One region of the Bacillus inaquosorum genome, then DNA from elsewhere that is predicted to be linked to it. Evidence: riboswitches for the same ligand, from Rfam matches in the RefSeq annotation. Region 1 holds a riboswitch; each other region holds the start of a gene.
What was found. A riboswitch is a leader RNA that binds a small molecule or an ion and turns the genes downstream of it on or off. The one in region 1 is predicted to bind S-adenosylmethionine.
Positions count from the first base shown of each region.

Region 2: another riboswitch for S-adenosylmethionine. It lies ahead of M1M80_RS08605 (phosphoadenylyl-sulfate reductase); the one in region 1 lies ahead of mtnW (2,3-diketo-5-methylthiopentyl-1-phosphate enolase).
Region 3: another riboswitch for S-adenosylmethionine. It lies ahead of M1M80_RS10205 (2-hydroxyacid dehydrogenase); the one in region 1 lies ahead of mtnW (2,3-diketo-5-methylthiopentyl-1-phosphate enolase).

Region 1 is NZ_CP096592.1:1,535,696-1,543,902, forward strand. Features, by position in the region: gene M1M80_RS07565 (carbon-nitrogen family hydrolase) at 1-712, opposite strand, end outside; gene mtnE (methionine-glutamine aminotransferase) at 807-2,000, shown strand; SAM riboswitch class I at 2,042-2,142, shown strand; gene mtnW (2,3-diketo-5-methylthiopentyl-1-phosphate enolase) at 2,227-3,444, shown strand; gene mtnX (2-hydroxy-3-keto-5-methylthiopentenyl-1-phosphate phosphatase) at 3,441-4,148, shown strand; gene M1M80_RS07585 (methylthioribulose 1-phosphate dehydratase) at 4,106-4,735, shown strand; gene mtnD (acireductone dioxygenase) at 4,750-5,286, shown strand; gene M1M80_RS07595 (YkvA family protein) at 5,327-5,647, opposite strand; gene spo0E (aspartyl-phosphate phosphatase Spo0E) at 5,850-6,107, shown strand; gene M1M80_RS07605 (hypothetical protein) at 6,193-6,624, shown strand; gene kinD (sporulation kinase KinD) at 6,652-8,172, opposite strand.
Region 2 is NZ_CP096592.1:1,736,272-1,744,478, reverse strand. Features, by position in the region: gene cobA (uroporphyrinogen-III C-methyltransferase) at 1-680, opposite strand, end outside; gene cysC (adenylyl-sulfate kinase) at 779-1,372, opposite strand; gene sat (sulfate adenylyltransferase) at 1,385-2,533, opposite strand; gene cysP (sulfate permease) at 2,582-3,646, opposite strand; gene M1M80_RS08605 (phosphoadenylyl-sulfate reductase) at 3,658-4,359, opposite strand; SAM riboswitch class I at 4,522-4,627, opposite strand; gene pyrE (orotate phosphoribosyltransferase) at 4,772-5,404, opposite strand; gene pyrF (orotidine-5'-phosphate decarboxylase) at 5,401-6,120, opposite strand; gene M1M80_RS08590 (dihydroorotate dehydrogenase) at 6,089-7,024, opposite strand; gene pyrK (dihydroorotate oxidase B electron transfer subunit) at 7,024-7,794, opposite strand; gene carB (carbamoyl-phosphate synthase (glutamine-hydrolyzing) large subunit) at 7,791-8,207, opposite strand, start outside.
Region 3 is NZ_CP096592.1:2,106,613-2,114,819, reverse strand. Features, by position in the region: gene M1M80_RS10240 (methyl-accepting chemotaxis protein) at 1-792, shown strand, start outside; gene M1M80_RS10235 (YozQ family protein) at 905-1,198, opposite strand; gene M1M80_RS10230 (hypothetical protein) at 1,256-1,378, opposite strand; gene M1M80_RS10225 (sugar phosphate isomerase/epimerase family protein) at 1,705-2,631, shown strand; gene M1M80_RS10220 (hypothetical protein) at 2,717-3,016, shown strand; gene M1M80_RS10215 (hypothetical protein) at 3,129-3,422, opposite strand; gene M1M80_RS10210 (molybdopterin oxidoreductase family protein) at 3,532-5,574, opposite strand; SAM riboswitch class I at 5,722-5,813, shown strand; gene M1M80_RS10205 (2-hydroxyacid dehydrogenase) at 5,906-6,931, shown strand; gene M1M80_RS10200 (FGGY-family carbohydrate kinase) at 6,949-8,207, shown strand, end outside.

The DNA of each region.
Region 1 (8,207 bases):
GGTCGATTTCCGCTCGTACTATGCCTTCTTCCAGGCCGCCTTCAGCAAGTATACGCCCCCATGGATCAATAATCAGGCTATGCCCGGCAAATTCATTATCTGGATTTGAACCGGTACAATTGCAGGCAGCGACAAAGCATTGATTCTCAATGGCCCGCGCAATAAGCAGGCTTTTCCAATGATCAAGGCGGGGAAGGGGCCATTCCGCAGAAATAAACAGCACGTTGGCTCCTTTCGTCGTATGTTTTCTGATCCACTCCGGAAAACGGATATCGTAACAGATCAGTCCTGAGCTTTTGACGCCATCTAGCTCAAAGTAGCCGTCTTCGGAACCGGCTGATAAATACACATGCTCATCCATCAGCTGAAAAAGATGGACTTTTCTGTACTCTTTAATGATTTGTCCTTCCTTATCCGCGATGTACATTGTATTATAAACATCAGAATCCTTTCTGACAGCGACCGATCCGGCGACAATATGAACGCCATGTTTCTTTGCCGTTTTCTTCAGCCAGTTCTGAGCAGAACGCCCGTCTTCATCAGCGAGCTCATCAAGGTTGGACAGGTCATATCCGGTCGTCCATAATTCAGGAAGAACAAGAACATCAGCATGTTTACTTTCTTTTTCGATTAAAAATTCAGCCTTTTTTATATTTTCCGAAGGTTTACCGTATGAAATATCAAATTGAAGACAAGATATCGTCCATTTCATCTTTTTAACACCCCAAATTTTTCTTTACTTTTTTCATTTAACCATATATGATGATGGACTATTATTTCAAGAATTTTTTAGAAGGTGAGAATAGATGAAATTTGAACAGTCTCATGTATTGAAGGAATTGCCTAAACAATTCTTCGCTTCTCTGGTGCAGAAAGTGAACCGAAAGCTCGCAGAAGGACACGACGTCATTAACCTCGGACAGGGAAATCCGGATCAGCCGACTCCGGAACATATCGTTGAGGAAATGAAACGAGCCGTTACTGATCCGGAAAATCATAAATATTCGTCTTTTCGCGGCTCATACAGTCTGAAGTCGGCAGCGGCAGCATTTTATAAAAGAGAATACGGCATTGATCTTGATCCTGAAACTGAAGTCGCTGTATTATTCGGCGGGAAAGCCGGTCTGGTCGAGCTCCCGCAATGCTTGCTGAATCCTGGTGATACGATTTTAGTTCCGGACCCGGGCTATCCTGATTATTGGTCAGGTGTCACACTCGCGAAAGCGAAGATGGAAATGATGCCGCTCGTAAAGGACAGGGCGTTTCTTCCTGATTACAGCAGCATCGCCGCTGAAGTGAGGGATCAGGCGAAATTGATGTATTTAAATTATCCGAATAATCCGACCGGAGCTGTTGCTACCTCTGAATTTTTTGAAGAAACCGTGAGTTTTGCGAAAGAAAACGGGATCTGTGTTGTTCACGATTTTGCTTACGGCGCTGTAGGGTTTGACGGCTGCAAGCCTTTAAGCTTTTTGCAGACTGAGGGTGCGAAGGATATCGGGATTGAAATTTACACGCTGTCAAAAACGTATAATATGGCAGGGTGGCGGGTCGGCTTTGCCGTCGGTAACGCTTCGGTCATTGAAGCGATTAATCTTTATCAAGACCATATGTTTGTCAGTCTTTTCAGAGCGACTCAGGAAGCTGCAGCGGCGGCACTGTTAGCTGATCAGGCATGTGTGGCGGAGCAAAATGCCCGATATGAAAGCAGGCGAAACGCTTGGATCACGGCATGCCGGGAAATCGGCTGGGATGTGACAGCTCCGGCAGGTTCATTTTTTGCATGGCTGCCTGTGCCTGAAGGGTATACTTCCGAGCAGTTCTCAGACCTTTTGCTGGAAAAAGCGAATGTGGCGGTTGCAGCTGGAAACGGCTTTGGTGCATATGGTGAGGGTTACGTCAGAGTCGGACTGCTGACAAGTGAAGAAAGACTCAAGGAAGCCGCTTATCGAATTGGGAAACTGAACCTGTTTACCCAAAAAAGCATTGACAAGATCTGATAACGATGGGATAATTCAAAATAATTTATAAAATCTATATTTTCTTATCAAGAGCAGGCAGAGGGACGAGCCCGATGAAGCCCGGCAACCGACTTGTAAAGCACGGTGCTAATTCTTGCAGCTGGCGGCTGAGAGATAAGATTCGGACGAGAAACGAAACCTCTTTAGACGCGATTGCTGTTTGAAGAGGTTTTTTTATATGGATGAAAATGAAAGGAGCTCTGGCATGAGTGAGTTATTAGCAACATATCTCCTGACAGAACCGGGAGCCGATGCAGAGAAAAAAGCAGAACAAATCGCAACAGGATTGACAGTAGGCTCCTGGACTGATCTGCCCCTGGTAAAACAGGAGCAAATGCAAAAGCACAAGGGACGGGTGATAAAGGTCGAGGAGAGAGAGGGGACTCTTGCATCAGGAAAACAAGCGGTGATCACAATTGCCTATCCTGAAATGAATTTCTCTCAGGATATTCCGGCTTTGCTGACAACAGTGTTTGGCAAGCTGTCGCTGGACGGGAAAATCAAATTAATCGATCTTCACTTCTCTGAAGCATTTAAGCGCACACTGCCGGGACCGAAGTTTGGCGTATATGGTATTCGGAAGCTGTTGGGAGAGTTTGAGAGACCGCTGTTAATGAGCATATTTAAAGGGGTTATCGGAAGGGACCTGAGTGATATTAAAGAACAGCTCAGACAGCAGGCGCTTGGCGGAGTTGACTTGATTAAGGACGATGAAATTTTCTTTGAGACAGGTCTGGCGCCTTTTGAAACAAGAATTACAGAAGGAAAGCAAATATTGAAAGAAACGTATGAGCAAACCGGGCATAAAACGCTGTATGCTGTCAATTTGACTGGACGTACGGCTGATCTGAAAGACAGAGCGAGACGCGCTGCCGAATTAGGAGCGGATGCGCTTTTGTTTAATGTCTTCGCTTACGGTTTGGACGTCATGCAAAGCCTAGCGGAAGATCCCGAAATCGCAATCCCGATTATGGCACATCCAGCGGTCAGCGGGGCGTTTACGTCTTCACCGTTCTACGGCTTTTCTCACGCTCTTTTGCTCGGAAAATTAAACCGGTATTGCGGTGCTGACTTCAGTCTCTTCCCATCTCCATACGGTTCGGTTGCGCTTCCAAAAGAAGATGCGCTGGCGATTCACGAAGAATGTGTGAGAGAGGATGCCTTTCATCAAACATTTGCCGTTCCGTCAGCAGGCATTCATCCCGGTATGGTTCCGCTTTTAATGCGGGATTTCGGTATAGATCATATTATTAACGCCGGGGGAGGCGTACACGGACATCCGAACGGCGCCCAAGGCGGGGGTAAAGCATTCAGAGCCATTATTGATGCGGTCTTAGAAGCTCAGCCGATTGATGAAAAAGCCGAACAATGTAAGGATCTGAAGCTTGCGCTTGATAAATGGGGAAAGGTTGAAGCCGTATGACGACTCGAAAGCCTTTAATTATTTGTGATTTTGACGGAACCATCACGATGAACGACAACATTATAAGTATCATGAAAACTTTCGCTCCGCCGGAGTGGACGGCATTAAAAGACGGCGTACTTTCCAAAACGCTTTCGATCAAGGAAGGTGTCGGGCGGATGTTCGGCCTTCTGCCAAGCAGTTTAAAAGAAGAGATTACAAGATTTGTATTGGAAGATGCAAAAATCAGGGAAGGCTTTCGGGAGTTTGTAGCGTTTGTCAAGGAGCATGAGCTTCCGTTTTATGTCGTAAGCGGAGGAATGGACTTTTTTGTGTATCCATTGCTTGAAGGCATTGTGGAGAAAGATCGTATTTATTGCAACCATGCGTCATTTGACAGTGACTATATTCATATTGACTGGCCTCATTCTTGCAAGGGAACATGCAGCAACCAATGCGGCTGCTGCAAGCCGTCGGTGATACATGAACTTTCTGAGCCAAACCAATATATCATCATGATCGGTGATTCGGTTACAGATGTGGAGGCGGCAAAGCTGTCTGACCTTTGCTTTGCAAGGGATTACTTATTAAACGAATGCCGAGAGCGGAACCTGAATCATCTTCCGTATCAAGATTTTAATGAGATAAGAAAAGATATTGAGAATGTAACGGAGGTACAGGAATGGCTGCAAAACAAAAACGCTGGCGAGAGCTCGCTGAAGTAAAACGGGAATTGGCCGAACGAGATTGGTTTCCGGCGACTAGCGGCAATTTGTCTATTAAGGTTACTGATGAGCCTTTAACATTTCTCGTAACCGCAAGCGGTAAAGATAAACGAAAAGAAACGGACGAAGATTTTCTGTTAGTGGATCAAAACGGAGAGCCTGCCGAGAGCGGACATTCTTTGAAACCGTCAGCAGAAACGCTCTTGCATACACATTTGTACAATAAAACAAATGCCGGATGCTGCCTGCACGTCCATACGGTAAACAATAATGTGATTTCAGAGCTATACGGGGACCAAAAGAAAATCACATTCAGAGGCCAGGAAATTATAAAAGCGCTCGGCCTGTGGGAAGAGAATGCAGAAGTGACCGTTCCGATCATTGAAAATCCGGCTCATATTCCGACACTCGCGGCACTGTTTGCCGAAGAGGTTTCAGAAGATTCAGGAGCTGTTCTGATCCGAAACCACGGTATTACCGCTTGGGGCAGAACGGCATTTGAAGCAAAAAGAGTGCTTGAAGCATATGAATTTTTGTTCAGCTACCATTTGAAATTGAAAACACTCCAGCATCAGCTGGTTAAATAAAAGGAGGAACTGAAATGGCAACAATTCGAATTCATGATGAGGCGAATACAACGATTGAAAATCAAGAGGAAGTTGCAAGCTTTCTGGACCGTCAAGAGGTTATTTATGAGCAATGGGATATTACAAATCTTCCGGAACAGCTTTCAGAGAAATATGATCTGACAGAAGAAGAAAAACAGCAAATCCTCGATACCTTTGAAACTGAAATTAAAGATATCTCAGCCCGCCGCGGCTATAAAGCACAGGATGTTATCTCCTTGTCAGACAGCAATCCGAAACTTGATGAACTGCTTCAGAACTTTAAAAGAGAGCATCACCATACAGACGATGAGGTCCGTTTTATCGTAAGCGGACACGGCATTTTTGTTATTCAAGGCAAAGACGGAACGTTTTTTGATGTCCGTTTAAACCCTGGAGATTTAATCTCAGTGCCTGAGAATATCCGCCATTACTTCACGCTTCAGGAGGACCGCAAAGTTGTTGCTGTGAGAATCTTTGTCACAACTGAAGGCTGGGTTCCGATTTATGAAAAAGACAGCGTGAATCAATAAGCAGGAAAAGCCCCGTTCAATCGAACGGGGCTTTTTATATTTATTGCAAACGCCACTTTTCATATTGTGACATTTCTTTTTTAATCAGTGTCCAAATCAAACCTAGAACAGCTGCATCGTCAATGATCCCAAGACCAAGGATAACGTCTGGAATGATATCGAGCGGCATGGCGATATACAAGATGGCAGCACTTAGAAGCAAAAGTGTTTTAACCTGTGAACGGGGGTAGTCACCGTTTCTCCAATCGCGAAGCATTTGAAAAAAAATAGTGATGTGCTGGATACATTTTTTTCGGTTTTTCCTTTTTAAAACCGCTTTTCCGCCTGCCGCTCCGAGCATGATTGCTTTCTTTTTCTTCATCGGGCATACCTCCTGACTGGCGGTGTGTTTAAGATATTCTTCACCTGGGTATTGTTCTTCTAATCCTATCAATATATCTATTATACCTGAAAAATTAACTTATTTAATGAAAATATGTTTACAAATAAAGTATAATCTGTAATAATGCACAATAACCCAATCAAACTTGTTTCCTATTTCTTAGCGGCGAGGGGTGAAGTGAATGGGCGGTTCTTCTGAACAAGAAAGATTGTTGGTGTCTATTGATGAAAAAAGAAAGTTAATGATAGATGCCGCTAGAAAGCAGGGATTTACAGGGCATGACACGATCAGACACAGTCAGGAGCTGGATTGTTTAATAAATGAATATCACCAGCTCATGCAAGAAAACGAACATTCCCAAGGGATTCAAGGCCTTGTAAAGAAATTAGGCTTGTGGCCCCGCAGAGATGTTATGCCTGCATATGATGCAAATAAATAGCGGCGCTATCAGATGCATATATAAAGAGAGAGCTTTTCAGAAGCGCTCTTTTTTTCTGGAAAAATTCATATGAAAGAGGGAACTGATGAAAGAACTGGCGATTATCATTACTGAAATGGTCAATCAATTTCATGATGCTTTTATTTCATTATGCGGAATGTTTGGCATTCATTTAACCGACAAAGAGATGCATTTTTGGGTGATCGGCATTTTTGGCATTTTCTTTTTCGGCGTCACTCACGCTGTGTTTACATGGCTATCTAAGTGGAGCATGACAGCCTTGTCCTTTATCTATACCGTTACAGTCATCATTGTCATCGTATTTGCTATTGAAATTCAGCAAAAAGTAACGGGGAGAGGGAATATGGAGTTTTTAGATGCCACTGAGGGTTTAAAGGGTTTTTTGGTATTCTTTATGTTTTTTTTGGTTCTGAAACTGCTGTTGCGTTTCATCAAAATACTCTTTTCTGGCAGAACAGCAAGCAAGTCGAATGGCAATTCACGTTCACGAAGATAAAAACCCCTCCTGACACGGTCAGGGGGGTTATGAAGCGGATACGGGGAGGGTGATCGTTACCTCCGTGCCCCTTCGCACTTCACTTTCGATATGAATAGAGCCTCCGTACATCAACACGATCCGTTTACAAACAACAAGGCCGAGACCGGTTCCTTTTTCTTTAGAAGTGACAAAGGGGAGGAAGATATGATCGAGCATTTCCTGAGAAATCCCTTCACCGTTATCCACGACTTTGATAATGGCCTTTTTATCCAAAGCTCCCAAGGAGATCGTCAGTTTGCCTCCTTCAGGCATTGACTCGAGGCCATTTTTTGCTACATTTAAAATCACTTGTTTAATATGATCTTTTGTACATTTTACGAGTAAGGGCTGCTCGGTTAAATACTGTAATTCAACTTCAACATTGTATAGGTTGCCCTCAGAATAGATGATCGGCATAATTTCACCGATAATATCCTGAAGCGAGTTCAGCTCCCATTTTTCAGCTGTCGGCTTGCCAAGAACGAGGAACTCACTCACAATTTGATTAATGCGCTTTATCTCCTGTTCAATAATGGAGAAGTAAAGCTGATCTTCTTCACCTTTATATTTCTTTTGCAACAGCTGAATAAAGCCGCTTATGCCGGTGAGCGGGTTACGGATTTCATGAGCCGTGCTGGCAGCAAGCGTCCCGATCAGCTCTAATTTTTGCGCCTCATTTTCTGACCGCTCCAGCTGGGTCTGCCGCTTCAGCAAATAATACAGCACGAGAATAAAAAGGATATTCAGCAGAACAATAATACATGAAAGTGGAAGCACAAGGCTTTTCGTCAGTTCTTCTATTGTGACGGGGTTCGGATATACTTTCATATTCCAGCTGATATCATCCAGATATCCGCTGACTGGTTTCTGATCTTTTGCATGAGAGGCCTGTCCGCTTGTAAAAATCATTTTCCCGCCTTGGTTTATCACTTCAATATAAACATCAGGGCTCAGCAAGTTAATGAGGTTTTTCAAATAATCAATTTGAATAGCTGCGACAAGATAATCTGTCACATTTTCCTTTGAGTCCAAAACAGGAACACAAATGGTAAAAATCGGCTGGCCTGTAATTCTGCTCGAATAACTATCTGAAATGACTGTCTTTTTTGTTTCCTTCGCTTTTGTAAAAAAAGATCTGTCGGCCAGGTTTACTTTCGTTTTTAATTCCGTTGTGCTTACGGTAACGTCTCCTTTGGCGTTCAGAAAATAGAGACCGGAAAATCTCGGCTCTGAATCAAAGGTTTTTTCCAAAATCGACTGCATTTTCTTTATATCAACCGGTCTGTCAATGGCGATGGACAAGGAGGTCATTCTCGCCTTTGTTTCTCCGATTAAATAATTGATTTTGTTGCGGTGAAGGTTCAGCAGGACACTAGCTTCTTGCTTATGTTCTGCAGCTATTGTATCTTTTTCTTTTTCATATACGAAAAAGCTGATGACGATTGCCGGAATCACGACCAGTATAATATAAAGTTTGACTCTCCCGCAGGCGCCTTTTAGTATTTTCAATTTGCATCGCTCCAACATACACCTGATTAGAGGTATTATATCATTGTTTCTTC
Region 2 (8,207 bases), 200 kb from region 1:
CTCGGATTTTTAATATCTTCTTTTATCACTGTTTCTGAAAGGGTTTCAACTGTACAAAAAACAGATTTTTGCTTGTCCGTTGTTCCCCAGTGAATAAAGGCTGCCGGCGTAGAACCGTCCCGGCCGTTTTCAAGGAGTTTTCTTTCAATCTGCTGTACGTTTTTGATACCCATATAGATGACAAGTGTATCAATTCCTGTAGCCAGCACTTTCCACTTTTCCTCAAAATCTTCTTCTTTTTTATAATGACCCGTTACAAAAGCGACGTTAGAGCCCGCATCCCGATGAGTAACAGGAATCCCGGCATAAGCGGCTGCCGCGATTCCTGACGTAATGCCAGGGATGATTTCAAACGGAATTCCGTTTTCAGAGAGGCATTCCGCTTCTTCCCCTCCTCTGCCGAACACAAATGGGTCTCCGCCCTTCAGTCTGACAACGGTTTTCCCTTTTTGTGCATACTTCACAAGAAATCGATTGATGGTTTCTTGTTTCATCGTATGAAAATCTGGAAGCTTCCCGCAGTAGATCAGGTCTGCTTGCTCTTTGGCATATTGTAAAATCTCTTTATTTACTAATCTGTCATATAAGATGACATCAGCTTTTTCAATGGCTTTCAGCGCTTTAATTGTCAGCAGATCAGGGTCTCCGGGACCCGCTCCTACAATATATACTTTCCCCATCGTATTTCCCCCGATCTATTCGAGTTCTTCCAGAACATTCGCTGTGATGTTATTCTCGCTTGCATTTCAACGTCTGAGAAGAACACAGCAGATCATATTTAGCTCAATTTTTGTTTGACAAACTCGATCAGCTGGTTTTTACACTCTTCACGGTCATGCTGTCCTGAATCAAGAACGAGCTCCGGTGCTTCCGGCTCTTCATAAGGAGAATCAATTCCTGTAAAGAACGGAATTTCCCCGTTTCTTGCTTTTTTGTAGAGCCCTTTCGGATCTCTTTGTTCACAAATATCGAGGTCGCATTTAATGTATACCTCATTGAATTCGCCTGCTTCCACAAGCTGGCGAACCTGTTCTCTGTCCTCGCGGAAAGGAGAGATAAAAGCAGTAAGCACAATGGTGCCCTGCTGAACAAAAAGCTTTGCCACCTCTCCGATCCGGCGGATGTTTTCTTTTCGGTCTTCATCAGAAAAACCAAGATCCTTATTTAAGCCGTGACGGATATTATCACCGTCCAGCACAATCACCTGGTAGCCCTGCTCAAACAATTCTCTCGCAGCTGCATTGGCAATCGTTGATTTACCTGAACCGCTTAACCCTGTCAGCCAGAGAATGGAGCTTTTGTGCTTGTTTTTTTGCTGATACTCTTCTTTTGTAATAGAGGCTTCATGCCATACGATATCGCGATTTGTCACTGCCAGTCCTCCTTAAGATACGCCTGCTTCTTCTTTTTTCTTCATACCTCTGATTAACACTTCTACGACTTCTGCGCGGCTGAATTCTGCAGGAGGCAGCACACCGTCTCTCAGCATGCCTCTTACCTTAGTGCCTGATAAGATGACGTGATGCTCTCTGCCATGAGGGCAAGTTTTCGCTGTTCCCATATTCCCGCATTTTTCGCAGAAGAAGCTGTGCTCGAATTTCAGCGGTGTAATTCCGAGTTCTTCAGGTTTAAATGTGTCAAACAGCTCCTGTGCCTCGTATGTTCCGTAATAGTCACCTACACCTGCGTGATCGCGGCCGACGATAAAATGCGTGCAGCCGTAGTTTTTTCTGACAAGCGCGTGGAAAATCGCTTCTCTCGGTCCTGCATAACGCATCGCCGCTAAGAAGACGCCAAGGAACACGCGGTCTTTCGGATAGTAATTGTCAAGAAGCACTTGGTAGCTTTCCATCCGCACATCAGCTGGGATGTCATCAGATTTTGTTTCGCCTACCAGCGGGTTTAAGAACAAGCCGTCTACTGTTTCAAGAGCCGTTTTTTGAATGTATTCATGCGCTCTGTGAACAGGATTTCTTGTTTGGAAACCGACAATGGTTTCCCAGCCATTTTCCGCAAACTGGCGTCTTGTTTCTGCCGGTTCAAACGTAAACTCAGGGAACTGTTTTGAAGCTTTTTTAATCAATGTGATCGGTCCGCCGACATATGTATCGCCGCGGCTGAACAGCTTTTTAACACCCGGATGCTCCTGCTCATCCGTTTTGTACACATTGACAGCTTCTTTTTGTTTGTCAGGCACGTACAGGTCTTCGATTTGGATCACGCCGTATGTTTCTCCTTCATACGTTAGCTTTACCGTTTCACCGACTGACAGTTCCGCTGCTTTTTGCGCATCGACCGGAAGTGTGATTGGAAGGGACCAGACAACGCCGGAAGAAAGACGCATGTTTTCGACAACAGATACGTAATCTTTTTCATTAAAGAAGCCTTCGATCGGGCTGTATGCGCCAATTCCGATTAATTCCAAATCCGCGAAAGAAATTAAATCAAGTTCAATTTCTTTTTGAATGCTGCTCACATCATATGATTCATCTACTCTGTTTACTAATGTTCCTCCGTGTGGTGCTAAGCTCATAATATCCATTTCCTCCTAGTTAACATATAAAATAACTCAGATTAATGATCAGATTCCCCCGCCTTGTTCGTGGACAGAGCGTCTCTCTTTACGAATGGCCTTCGTCAGGCTGATGGCACCGCCCGCCGCTAAAAGCACGCTTACCATGATAAAGATTGAATAATAATCCTCTTTTAAAAACAAGGATACAAGCAGATAAGAAATCGATAAAGATAAAAACGGCGATACGATCCATACCTTCAGCATCGTTTGAACAACTTGTTTATGGAACACATTCGGACCGTTTTTTGCCATGCCTATTCCGATAATAGACGATGACGTGACTTGCGCCAGAGGCACCGGCATCCCAAATACAGAACTGATGATCACCAGTCCGGCTCCTGTACCGGATAAGAGAATGCCTTCTCCTTTTGAGAATCTCGTAATTTTCTTCCCGTTTGTTTCTAACACCCGCCGGCCTAATAACAGTGCGCCAAGGGAGACAAAAACTCCCCCGTACAAGGTTCCTTTCGCGACATCAAGCACACCGGCCGCTACTAATGGGCCAACGGCATTCGCCACGTTGTTCATGCCGGCAGAGAACGCTTCAAAAAATCCGGCAACTAACAAAACAATGCCAAGGATTTTTTGCTTTTTAGAAGACTTAATTTCAATCTTAAAATAGCTAAACAGCTTTGAAACAAAATAGGTGAAGCCGAAAGCAAACAGCGGGACAAAAACCCAAAACGCCACAATGACCAGAAGATTGTTCACAAACAATACTTTGTAAGCCACTCCCACTCCGACAACCGCGCCGACTGTTACTTCACTTGTCGACAATGGAATGCCGAGCAGATTAGCCGTAAAGAGCGACAGCGCAGCGGCTCCAATAATGATGCAAACAATCGTCAGTGTAATCGTCTGCTCGGGGATAATGCCGGAGCTGATGGTTTTTACAACCTCGCCCCCGCCAATGACCGCCCCGGCCAGCACACCGACTGCACATATGATCAAAGCGTAGGTTTTCTTTTTGATGGCTCCAGAGCCGTAAGCAACTCCCATCGAAGCTGCAGCGCCGCTTGCACCGATATTCATCGCGAAAAACAAGCTAAATAAAATAGCGGCTAATTCCATTTTGCAGCTCCTTATTCATGCAATCCGCATTCTGTTTTCGCCATACCATTCCATCTGCCTGAGCGTAAATCCTCTGCGGTAAAAGCAGGAGCCGTACAAGGTGCGCAGCCAATGCTTGGATATCCTTGGTCATGAAGCGGGTTGTAGTCCAGCTCATTCCGGGATGTGTATCTCCAAATGTCTTTCCAAGTCCAATGGATAAGCGGACATACTTTTACTGATTTGAATTTTTCATCTTTGTTTAAGAAATTTGTATTGGCACGGCTTGGCCCTTGATCGCGGCGCAGACCGGAAAGCCAGGCCGGATGCCCTGAAAGCGCCTCTCTTAAAGGAACAACCTTTCTAAGATAGCAGCACTGATTCGGCTCTCTTTCCCACAGTTTGTCACCATATTCTTCGGCTTGCTCCTCAAGGGTAAGATCTGGCTTTTTCAGGATGATATTAAGACCCGGATAACGCTCTTTCACTCGCTCAATCGTTTCATAGGTTTCTTTAAAATGAAGTCCTGTATCAAGAAACACAATCTCTGCGTCTTTTTTCACTTTATAAATTAAGTCAATCAGAACGATTCCCTCAATTCCGAAACTGCAGGCATAAACAAGCTGATTGCCGTAATGGCCGTATGCCCACTTTAAAACTGACAGCGCTCCTTTATAAGGATCGTCTTCCGGAAATGTAATCGTTGGTTCCTCCCAATTATCGTACGTTAACATTTCTTCTTTCCTCCTTTCGGAGACAAACAAACAGTAGCTTTCTGCCGGTTGTCTTTTCCCAATTGTAATGTGGTGCGGCTGCTGTTATCGCAAACAGCCTTTTTTCCTCTTAAAATAAAAAACTTTCAATCCGGCGGAAAGAAAGACAGGAACAGCATGTAGCCCTTATCTTTCAAAATGGAATTCATTTTGCTGGAAGTAGCACCTTACACACTGTGCAGGTTGCCGGGCTTCATAGGTCCAGTCCCTCAGCCGCTCTTGATAAGTTTTTAGATTTGTAGTAAATTTTAGCACAATTCTAACATAAGTCAACCCGACTTTTTTTATAGGATTAATAAAAAAACAGGCCTCTAGGCCTGTTTTCACGCACAGCAAGGCTTTGAAGCCCCTGTGCATCACCGGAATTTATTTTTTATTTTTTAAACCAATCTTTCGACTCGGGATTTTGCTTCCACGTTTGCAGCTTTTTCAGATCGTCCGAATGAATATTTCCGTTTTCAAGCGCGACCTCTGTCAGCGTATCATAATCAGTTAATGAGTAGTATGGCAGTTCTGCCTTCGCAAACGCTTCCTGCGCTTTAGGAAGCCCGTACGTAAAGATTGAGACAACCCCAAGCACCTCACAGCCAGCCGCTTGTAAAGCTGCCGCAGCTTCAAGCACGCTGCCTCCTGTGGAGATTAAGTCTTCAATGACGACCGTTTTTTGGCCTTTTTGAACAGCTCCCTCAATCTGATTGCCTTTTCCGTGCGCTTTCGGCTTGCTTCTCACATAACACATCGGAAGATTCAAACGGTCAGCCGCCAGAGCAGCATGAGGAATACCGGCTGTTGCTGTTCCCGCAATCATTTCAGCTTCAGGAAAATGCTCTTCGACAAGCTTGCTGATGCCTGCGGCGACATCATTTCTGACCTCCCGGAAAGATAGTGTAAGGCGGTTGTCACAGTAGATTGGCGATAAAATGCCGCTTGCCCATGTAAATGGCTCGTTTGGGCGTAAAAATACAGCTTGGATGTCTAATAGATGTTTTGCGATGATTTGTTTCATTGTTTGATTCCCTCCCATTCGAGTCTGACAGCTTCATAGGCTTTTACCGGGTCTGCCGCTTTTGTAATCGAGCGTCCTACCACAATCGCTGATGAACCTTTCTCTCTTGCAATTGCAGGTGTTGCTACGCGGATTTGGTCATTCGCAGCGTCCTCTGACATCCTGATCCCCGGAGTGACAGTCAGAAATGAAGGCGAAACCGCTTGGTAAATTGCTTTCGCTTCATGAACAGAGCAGACCACTCCATCCAGTCCGCTTTCTTCCGCCAGTTTGCTGTAGTGCACAACCGTGTCGATCAGAGGCTTTTGGATCAGCAGTTCATCTTTCATCATTTGTTCAGATGTGCTTGTCAGCTGGGTTACCGCGATAAGTGACGGGCGTTTTTTTCCAGCCGGCGTACCTTCTTCTAAACCTTCCAGAGCTGCTTGCATCATTTTTTTGCCCCCGGCCGCATGAACATTGACGAGGTCTACTCCGAGACCGGCAAGGCGCTTCATCGCTTTGTTTACAGTGGTCGGGATGTCATGAAGTTTTAAATCTAAAAACAGTTCGCAATTTCTTTCTTTTAGCTGTTTAACTATGGATGGCCCTTCTTGATAAAAAAGCTCCATTCCAACCTTTACAAATAACGGTTCTTTCTGAAAAGGCGCTAAGAATGCAAGTGTTTCTTCAACTGATGCAAAATCAAGCGCGATGATGGGCAGGTTGTTTTTCATGATTCCAGCTCCTTCCGATGCATTCTTCAATTGTTTGATAGCCGTATTGGCGCAAAACAGCAGGGAGCTGTTCAATGATGTCTGGACATGCAAAAGGATTCACAAAGTTTGCTGTTCCGACTGCGACCGCGCTTGCTCCCGCGAGAAGAAACTCCAGTGCATCTTCAGCCGTCTGCACGCCTCCCATACCGATAATCGGGATATTGACAGCCTGGCTGACTTCATACACCATGCGAATGGCAACCGGCTTCACAGCAGGGCCGGAAAGTCCCCCTGTTTTATTCGCTAATATCGGCTTGCCTGATTTTAAATCGAGCCTCATGCCGATTAATGTGTTGATCATCGTAAGACCATCCGCTCCCGCCTCTTCGATCGCTGATGCAATTTCTGTGATATTTGCCACGTTCGGGGAAAGCTTCACATAAACGGGCACATCTGAAACCTCTTTAACCGCTTTCGTCAAATCGGCAGCCATTTCAGGGTTCGTGCCAAAAGCGATTCCGCCTGTTTTCACATTCGGGCAGGAAATGTTCAATTCAAGTGCATGAACATTAGGCGCTTTGCTGATATGCTTCGCGACTTCAACATAATCCTCGACTTGAGAGCCTGCGACATTGGCAATGATCGGCGTATCAAACTGCTCAAGCCACGGCAGCTCATTTTGCAAGACGCTTTCCAGCCCCGGATTTTGCAGACCGATCGCATTGAGCATTCCAGCGCCAGTCTCAGCTACCCTAGGGGTCGGATTCCCGAAGCGAGGCTCTTTTGTCGTAGCTTTGATCATGATTGCTCCGAGACAAGACAAATCATAAAAACGCGCAAACTCTTTTCCAAAACCGAAGCAGCCTGATGCAGGAATGATCGGGTTTTTCAAATCAAGCCCAGGTAATTTCACCTCTAGCATTACAGCGCCACCTCCTGAGCTTTAAATACAGGCCCGTCGAGACATACTTTTACGTAGGATGTCTCACTTTCGTTTGTATGGCACACACACGCGAAGCATGCGCCGATTCCGCAGCCCATTCGTTCCTCCATAGACAGGTAGACTTCTTTATGGGCATATTCCTTTTTTAACGCCTTCAGCATCGGTGTCGGCCCGCAGCTGAGGAGAATGTCAAACTCTAGATTTTTCTGTTTAATTACATTTGTAACAAACCCGGTTTCCCCATAGCTTCCGTCAGCTGTTGCCACATACGTGTCTCCGTACTGCTGGCACTCTTCTTCGTAAAAAACATCCTTTGCTGATTGAAATCCTAAAACGTGTATGACCTTGACCCCTTTTTCGTTCAAGCGTTTCGACAGCTCTTGGAGAGGCGGCACACCTACACCGCCTCCTACCAGCAAAGCCGTCTTTCCGGGTTGGACTTCATTGACCGGAAAGCCATTTCCCAAAGGCCCGAGGACATCTACAAGCTCTCCCTGCTGCTTTAGCGACAAGAGCCTTGTTCCTTCCCCATCTACTCGATAAATGATGGTAACTTCATTTTTTTCAAAGTTGACGTCGGCGATGCTGATCGGCCTTCTCAAAAGAGGCGTAACCGCTTCGCTCACTTTAAGATGAAGGAACTGTCCCGGGGTTGTAAACCCTTGGACAAGCTCCCCTTTCAGAACCATTTGATACACCCGGTCTGCAATATGCTGGTTAGAACATACTGTCAAATACGCTTTTTTCATATAGTGACTGCCGCCTCCTGATTTGTATTGACTGCCGGCATTTGATCAGCACGGAATGTCATGCTTTCCAGCACTCGCAATATCGCTTCTGCCGTATCTAAAGATGTTAAGCAGGCAACACCGTTTTCTACTGATTCACGTCTGATTCTAAATCCGTCTCGTGCAGGCTGCTTTCCTTTTGTCAGCGTATTGATGACAAACTGCGCTTCTCCGTTTCTGATCACATCAAGCAAGTTCGGGCCATCCTGGCCGATTTTTCCGACGACCTTCGCTGGAATTGAAGCTTCTTTCAGGTAACCTGCCGTTCCTTCCGTGGCTAAAATGTTGTAGCCGATCGCATGGAACCGCTTAGCGATGGCTAGCCCTTCTTCTTTGTCTTTATCAGCCACTGTTAAAAGCACGGAACCGTAGTT
Region 3 (8,207 bases), 570 kb from region 1:
AAGCAAAGCTCAATGACTGAAAAGAGTGCGGAATCCATTACTGAATTATTAGACAGTATATCATCTGTTGCTTCAAATACAGGTAACATAGCGGATCTTTCTTCTTCGATGAGAGACAAGGCTGAAATAGGGTCTAAATCCGTCAACAAAATGTTAGATCAGATGAAATTCATTGATACATCTGTAGATTCAGCCGGCAATGGATTGCAGGCATTGGTAGAGAGCACAGCTGAGATTAGCGATATTTCTTCACTGATCACAAATATTTCCGAGCAGACAAATTTATTAGCTCTGAATGCAGCGATCGAGGCGGCCAGAGCCGGAGAGCAAGGAAAAGGATTTGCTGTGGTGGCAGAAGAAGTTCGGAAATTAGCTGATGAAACGAATAAATCTGCAAACCACATCCAATCGGTGGTAACAACTATCCAAAATGAATCCATTGAAACGGTGAATAACATCAAGGTTGTTCAAGAAAATGTGAGCTCAGGTATTGTTCTTTCTCAAGAGACAACAGGAAATTTCAATGAAATACTGAACCTGGTGGAACAGGTCACTTCTCAAATACAAGAAGTGGCAGCGGCAACACAGCAGCTTACATCAGGCGTTGAAGTCATTCAGCATACAGTTCATACATTGGCCGCTGGTACAAAAGAAACATCAGCAAATACAGAAGCGGTTGCAAAATCTTCACAGGAGCAGCTTAATTCAATGGAGGAAATCTCCTATGCTGCAGAATCTCTATCCCAATTAGCGGAAGAACTTCAAACCGTCATTAATCGTTTTAAATTTTAATGTGGTTACATGACGTAAAAACCCCATCTTATTCGGTGGGGTTTTTACTAACCTTCCTGCGGTTGTTTTCTAAAAACGGAGCTAACATGCTTTTAGCCTCGTTTGATAAAAACTAGTCCAAATTTTGATCGATTGTCCCTTCAAAATAGTCATCGCTGACTTGTTCATGAGTTTCAGCCAATCCTTTTTCCAATTGCGTGGTTCCTTTATAGTCCGAGGGATCAAAATATTTTCCAGCTACATCCGTGGTGTCATTAATGTTTTCTTTATTATGAGTTTGAGTATCAGCGTTTACATTCTCTGTCTTACCACTTTCATTTAAAGATTGCTGAAAATCATATTCCTTGTCTAATGAAGAAAATCTTTTGTAATCATCCGGTCTGTCTGCTCCATTTTTTTGAGCCACTTTACTCACTCCAGACTATTGAAATTTTGCGGTGTCTATGCCATTAAGGCCAAAAACTTATTTCGTTCTTTTAGGATCGGAACCATGTTTTTTAGGATCATCTGCTTTAAAAGCTGTTTCAGTCTCATGGTCATTTCTTATTTGTTCAATACTTGAATTTTGAATGCCTTTCTTACTCATTGGTTTCACCCCTTTACGAAAAGTATTGAAATATCAACTCTTCTTATTCTGTCTGTTAGGCAGGTATTCATTCGCTTTTTTTCGTTCTCTTCCCATTTAGGCAAGAGAGTAAGTTTCATGTCAGTCATATTATTTAATATGGGTAAAGGTATTTTTGAAACCTATTGTTAGCACACTGCGTATATCAGGATGCATTATAAAGCTGGAAAAACACTGTACAAAACATTTGAAAAAGAGGAAAATCAAATAAATGTGCTTTTCAACCAATATGTTATCCATTAAAAGAAAGCGCTTTATTCAATAATTTAAAAATAGAGGTGTTGGGGATGAGTATTCACATTGCTGGCGCGCCGTGCTGCTGGGGCGTTGACGATCCGAAAAATCCGTTTCTTCCCCCATGGGAGAGAGTGCTGCAGGAAGCATCACAAGCTGGTTATAAAGGGATCGAGCTGGGTCCATACGGTTATATTCCGATGGATATCGAGCGGGTTCAAGCTGAGCTTTCTAAAAACAATTTGTCCATTATTGCCGGTACCATTTTCGATGATTTAGTAACAGCGTCTCATTTAGAAAACTTGCTGCAGCAAGCAGACGATATATGTTCTCTTATGACAAAACTCCCTTTCTCTTTTCAGGAAAAGGACGGCCACTTTACACCGCCTTATTTGGTCCTGATTGACTGGGGGCATGACGAAAGAGATTACAAGGCGGGGCACCCTGATCAAGCGAAACGGTTATCTAAAAAGGATTGGAACCGTATGATGTCTCATATTCGGACAATTGCGGAACGGGCTTGGAAGCGATATGGCGTGCGGGCCGTCATCCATCCTCATGCAGGGGGCTATATTGAGTTTGAGGATGAAATTCAGCAATTATTAAAGGATATCCCATACGACATTGCGGGTCTTTGTCTTGATACAGGGCATTTGTATTATTCAAAGATGGATCCGGAACAGTGGCTCAGAGAATGTGCGGACCGTATCGACTATATCCATTTTAAAGACATTGATGAAAGTGTATATCAGCAGGTGATGGGGGAGCATATCCGCTTTTTTGATGCTTGCGCAAAAGGAGTCATGTGTCCGATCGGCCAAGGAATCATTAACTATGATTCCATTCATAAATTGCTGAAAGACATTCATTATCACGGCTACATTACCATCGAACAGGAACGTGATCCGAGAAACTCTGATACTAGTTTAAGAGATGTCAGTCAAAGCATTGCTTATTTAAAAAGTGTTGGTTACGAGTGATAGGGAACCAGAATGATTAGTGGCGAAAAAAAGGGGGAAAGACCGATACGCTGGGTAATGGTAGGAGGCGGCCGGGGAAGTCAAATTGGATACATTCATCGCTCCAGCGGCATTGCGTGATCATGACTTCCAATTAGTTGCAGGCGCATTTGATATCATTCCGGTACGTGGGAAAGAGTTCGGTATAAATTTGCATGTTTCTCCGGAACGCTGCTATTCAGATTTTCGGAACATAATTGTGGAAAACTGTGTTCGATCCGCAGATAAAGGCGCAGTTTGGGGGATTATCAATAACATGTTGAAAGCGCTACGAAAGCATACGTTATCAATCAGCAGGTACTGGTGTGGAAAGGGCATATTGAGCCGTTTGAGGAAAGAACATTGATTGTGGCTTGAGGGGTTTTTCACCGGTTATGGGCAAAGTTTTGGTGGTGGCCAATCTATACAGCTGAACTGAGAAGAGCGTGACAATGATTCTCGCTCTTCTCAGATTTGCTTTATTCACCCTGATGTTTCTCAACTAATGTGAATGTCCATTCTTTTAACATATGTTTCTGTACATACTTTTTTCCGTTTATTTCAATGTAAGGAATGTCTGTCATGTCTCCGGCTAACTGTTTTGCCTCAGTTGTCGTTATTCCTAAAAAATGTCCGATGTAAAAGTAAATATCTCGTTCTTTTATAAGCAAGGTATCACTTTTTTCATATGCTTTTGGATGGTTCATTTGCTTTAAGCCTTCACCGATAAAATAGCCAGCCAAAGCAATACCGATTCCTAAAAAAACGTCCATATGCATGCCTCCATTATGTCGATGTTATGTTATACGGGCTTGGCATACTCCGGGTTTCATTATCAACCAAAAAAAAACCGCCAGAACATGTTCTGGGCGGTTTTTTCGTTTATGCTTTTTCAATCTGCACGCGTCCTGAAAAAAAGGTGGCGCCGCCGCCCATATCGGATAAGCGATCCGGGGTAAGCGCGTTTACAAGCTGTTTTTTTCCTGGTTCATCCGCCCATAATCCTTGACTGACGACAACACCGGGCAGCACTTGTTCCCCGACTGCAGCGGTCAGCTCGCATTCTCCCCGGCTGTTCCAAATTCGTACAGGATCCCCATCAACGATTCCGTGTTCATCAGCATCTTTTGTATTGATAAAGAGCTTTGGCGTCTTTTCAAGCCTGATGTGTTTTTCGTTGTTGGAAAACGTTGAGTTTAAGAAATTATGGTTTGGCGCCGGAACATACATAAACGGATGTTCATTATCAGATACAAGAGGCGTATATGTCGGTAATGCCGGGAAACCGTCTTGTTTCATTTTTTCTGAATATAATTCTATTTTTCCGCTTGGAGTCGGAAGTTTGCCTGGAAACAGCGGCTTTTTGCGTTTCGCTTTCATAAATGAGTGCTTAGTAAGTGAATCGTAATCAATCTCCGCCAAATACGGATTATCTGGATGATCAAGCGCCTGGCGAATCAATTCTTCATCTGAGTCCTTGAGCTCTTGGTCTGTGAATCCCATTGCTTCAGCCAGTAATCGGAACACTTCAGTGTTAGACTTGCTTTCACCATATCTCTCAATCACCGGTTGCTGAAGCTGAATGTAATGGTGCCAGTAGGAGGTATAAAAATCGGTATTTTCAAAAGCGGATGTTGCAGGCAGGACAATGTCTGCGTATGCAGCCGTTTCCGTCAAAAACAAATCATGAACTACAGTAAATAGGTCTTCCCGCAGCAAGCCCTGTCTGACTTTGTTCGCTTCCGGCGCGACAACGGCCGGGTTCGTCCCGTAAATAAAAAGAGAGCGAATAGGCGGATCTGTTTCCAAAAGCACTTTGCCAAGCTGATTCATATTAAACGATCTCGGTGTGCGCCCTTTCAGTAAGTCAGGCCGCTGCAAGGCATTCGTGTTATATTCTAAAATTCCGCTGTTATGCTTAATTGCGCCGCCCCCTTTGTGCAGCCATTGGCCAGTGATTGCCGGAAGACAGGCAATCGTCCTTACAATCATCCCGCCGTTATCGTGATGCTGGATTCCGTTTCCGATTCTGATAAAAGAAGGGGAGGATTCGCCGTACATTCTTGCCAGCTGATAAATATCTTCAGTGCTGACACCGGTAATCAGTGACACCTTTTCCGGATCATACTGTTTCACGTGTTCACGGAGATCTTCATAGCCGACCGTGTATTCAGACAGAAATGCTTCATCATGAAGGTTTTCTTTAAATAAAATGTGCATGATGCCAAGGGCAAGTGCGCTGTCGGTTCCGGGTTTTATGGGAATAAACCAATCGGCGAGACGCCCTGTCTGATTTTTATGCACATCAATCACGACAATTTTGGCACCCTGTTTTCGTACTTTTTGGGCGATTGTAATTTGGTGCATGTTTGTGCTGACCGCGTTGATTCCCCAAAAAATAAATAGTTTCGTATGAATGGTTTCCTCAGGATCAATTCCCGCACTTATACCCATTGTATATTTATAGCCCTCAGATCCCGCTTTGCTGCAAATTGTCCGTTCGAGCTGACTTGAACCCATGCGGTAAAAGAAGCGGCGGTCCATACCTTCAGCTGTTAATTTTCCCATATTTCCATAAAAGCTGTACGGGAGTATGCTTTCAGCTCCCTCTTCATCAATCAGCTGTTTCCAGCGGGAGGTAATGGTATCAATTGCCTCATCCCAAGAAATCGGTTCAAATATCGCCTGACCTTTCGCACCTGTCCGTTTAAGCGGTGTAGTCAGCCGCTTTTCATCATAGATGCGCTCCGTCATGTTTCGGACTTTGTTGCATATGTTTCCGGCCGTAACAGGATGGTCGGGATCACCTTGCACTTTCACAATTTTTCCGTCTTTTTTATGTATTAATAATCCGCACTGATCCGGGCAGTCAAGCGAGCAAACGGATTTGAAAATGCCGTTTTGTTGTGTTGCAAAAGATTTCATGGCCCAGTTCCTCTCTCTAGTTAGATATTTTGTAAGAATTATAACATTTCGGATGATAACGTCAATTCTGAAAAAAGAGATTGACATCAATCTGAGACTTCTTTATGATAAACGTATTCTTCATTCTGAAAATTACATACTCAACATTTTCTATCCAGAGAGGTGGAGGGACTGGCCCTATGAAACCTCGGCAACATTATTGTGCCAATTCCAGCAAGCGTCAGCTTGAAAGATAGGAAAGCAAGGTTTATACCGGCGTCTGTCTGTAACAGGGCACGCCTATATATGAATCTCTTTCCATCTTCGGAAAGAGATTTTTTTATGAAAAAATATGATGAAAAGGATGTTTTGCACCATGACGGTTTTGGTTACAGCGCCGTACAACGAAGAAGGACGCAAAGAGCTTGAAAAATTGTTCGGCTCGGTTGCTTATCACACCTGGAAGGAGCAAGGCCGGGCATACCGGGAAGATGAAATCATTCAGCTATTAAAAGAAACAAATGCAAAAGGCTTGATTACTGAGCTTGATCAAGTAACAGACAGCGTATTTGCTTCTGTTCCCGAACTTTCATTTGTCGGTGTGTGCAGGGGAATGCCCTCCAATGTGGATGTGGCCGCAGCATCAAAAAGAGGCATTCCCGTTTTTTATACACCCGGGCGGAATGCGCAAGCCGTTGCTGAAATGTTTATCGGTAATGTGATTTCCTTTCTCCGCCATACCAGCACCTCGAATCAATGGCTGAAGGATGGAAAGTGGGACAGTGATTACCTGCAGGCTTATGTCAAATTTAAAGGAAATGAATTAACGGGAAAAACGGTCGGCATGGTTGGGTTTGGCGCCGTTGGTCAAAGGATTGCAAAACTGCTGACTGCGTTCGACTGTAAAATAAAGTATTACGATCCATACGTACAAGACGATCATCCTCAATATGAAAAAGTATCTCTTAAAACGGTTTTTTCAGACAGTGATATCGTTTCTGTCCATCTGCCTCGTACCGAGGAAACACTTGGACTGATTGATCGGGCATATTTAGATCTGATGAAAGAGAGTGCGATTTTCGTCAATACTTCAAGAGCGGTTGTGGTAAACCGTGACGATCTTTTATCTGTATTAAAAGAACATAAAATCAGAGGAGCCATTTTAGACGTTTTTTATCATGAACCTCCAGAGGAATCGGATTACAAATTGATTTCATTGCCTAATGTTCTGGCAACACCGCATCTCGCTGGAGCAACCTTTGAAGTGGAGGATCATCACGTGACGATCCTGAATGAAGCCCTCAAAAAATGGAAGGTTGAAAAAACTCTTAATATTCCGACATTGTATAACAAAGATAAGCTAAAAACAGAGGCATAAGAAAGGAGGCTAACGGAATGAAAAAACAAAAAGGCTATCTCGTTTTTGATATCGGCACAGGCAATGCGAGAGTAGCGATCGTGAGTGTATCAGGCAGTGTTCAAACGGTTGAACGGGAGGACATCGTGTATGCCACCGAGACGCTTTACCCGGACAGCCGTTATTTTTCTCCTCAGGTGCTGTGGAAGCAAGTCATGAGATTGGCAAAACGTGCGCTTTCCCGTTCGCATGATATTGACATAATAGGTTTGACATCGACGAGTCAAAGACAGGGGATTGTTCTGATTGATCAGAACGGCGACTCTTTTCTAGGGCTGCCGAACATTGATAACCGTGGCCGTGAGTGGGAGGAGAGCATACCCAATCAGGAAGAGATATACAGCTGCACAGGCCGCCTGCCGACCGCACTTTTTTCTGCGCTCAAGCTTTATGGTTTAAAAGAACGCCAGCCCTCTTTATGGGAAAAAACGGCAAGCTTTACAAGCATCAGTGATTGGGTAACGTACCAGCTGAGCGGAATATTGACATATGAACCCTCACAGGCAACCGAAACCCTGCTGTTTGATGTGAAGCAAAACACTTGGTCAGAAGAGATGTGCGGCATATTCGGCTTCTCCCCATCAATCCTTCCGCCTCTTGTAAGAGCGGGAACAGCGATTGGAACGATAACAAATGAGTATGCGTCCGAATTAGGCCTTTCTATACATGCAAAGGTTATAGCAGGGGGCGGAGATACACAGCTGGCTGTGAAAAGCACCGGCGCTGCTCTTAAGGACATCGTCATCGTATCTGGGACAACAACGCCAATAACCAAAATTACTGCTGATCATGACGACACAAAACATAAAGCCTGGCTGAACTGCCATACAGAACATAGCCAATGGCTTGTGGAAACAAATCCGGGAATTACCGGCCTGAATTATCAAAAATTAAAACAGATTTTTTACCCGAATGAATCGTACGAAGTGATGGAGGAAGAGATTTCTGCAATTGCTAAAGAAGACAATGCATGTGTGGCGGCTCTCGGTTCTTATTTATCGGCAGAAAAGAATGCGTTAACGAGAGGCGGTTTTCTTTTTGATGCCCCACTTTCAGCGCATTTAAAAAGAGCACATTTTGTACGTGCGGCGCTGCAAGAGATCGCATTTTCGATCAAATGGAACTTTGATATATTAACAGAGGTTACTCCGTTTGAACGTGACTATGTTTGGGTGTGCGGAGGAGGATTCCAAAGCAAAGCGCTCACTCAATATATCGCGGACCTTCTTCAGAAAAA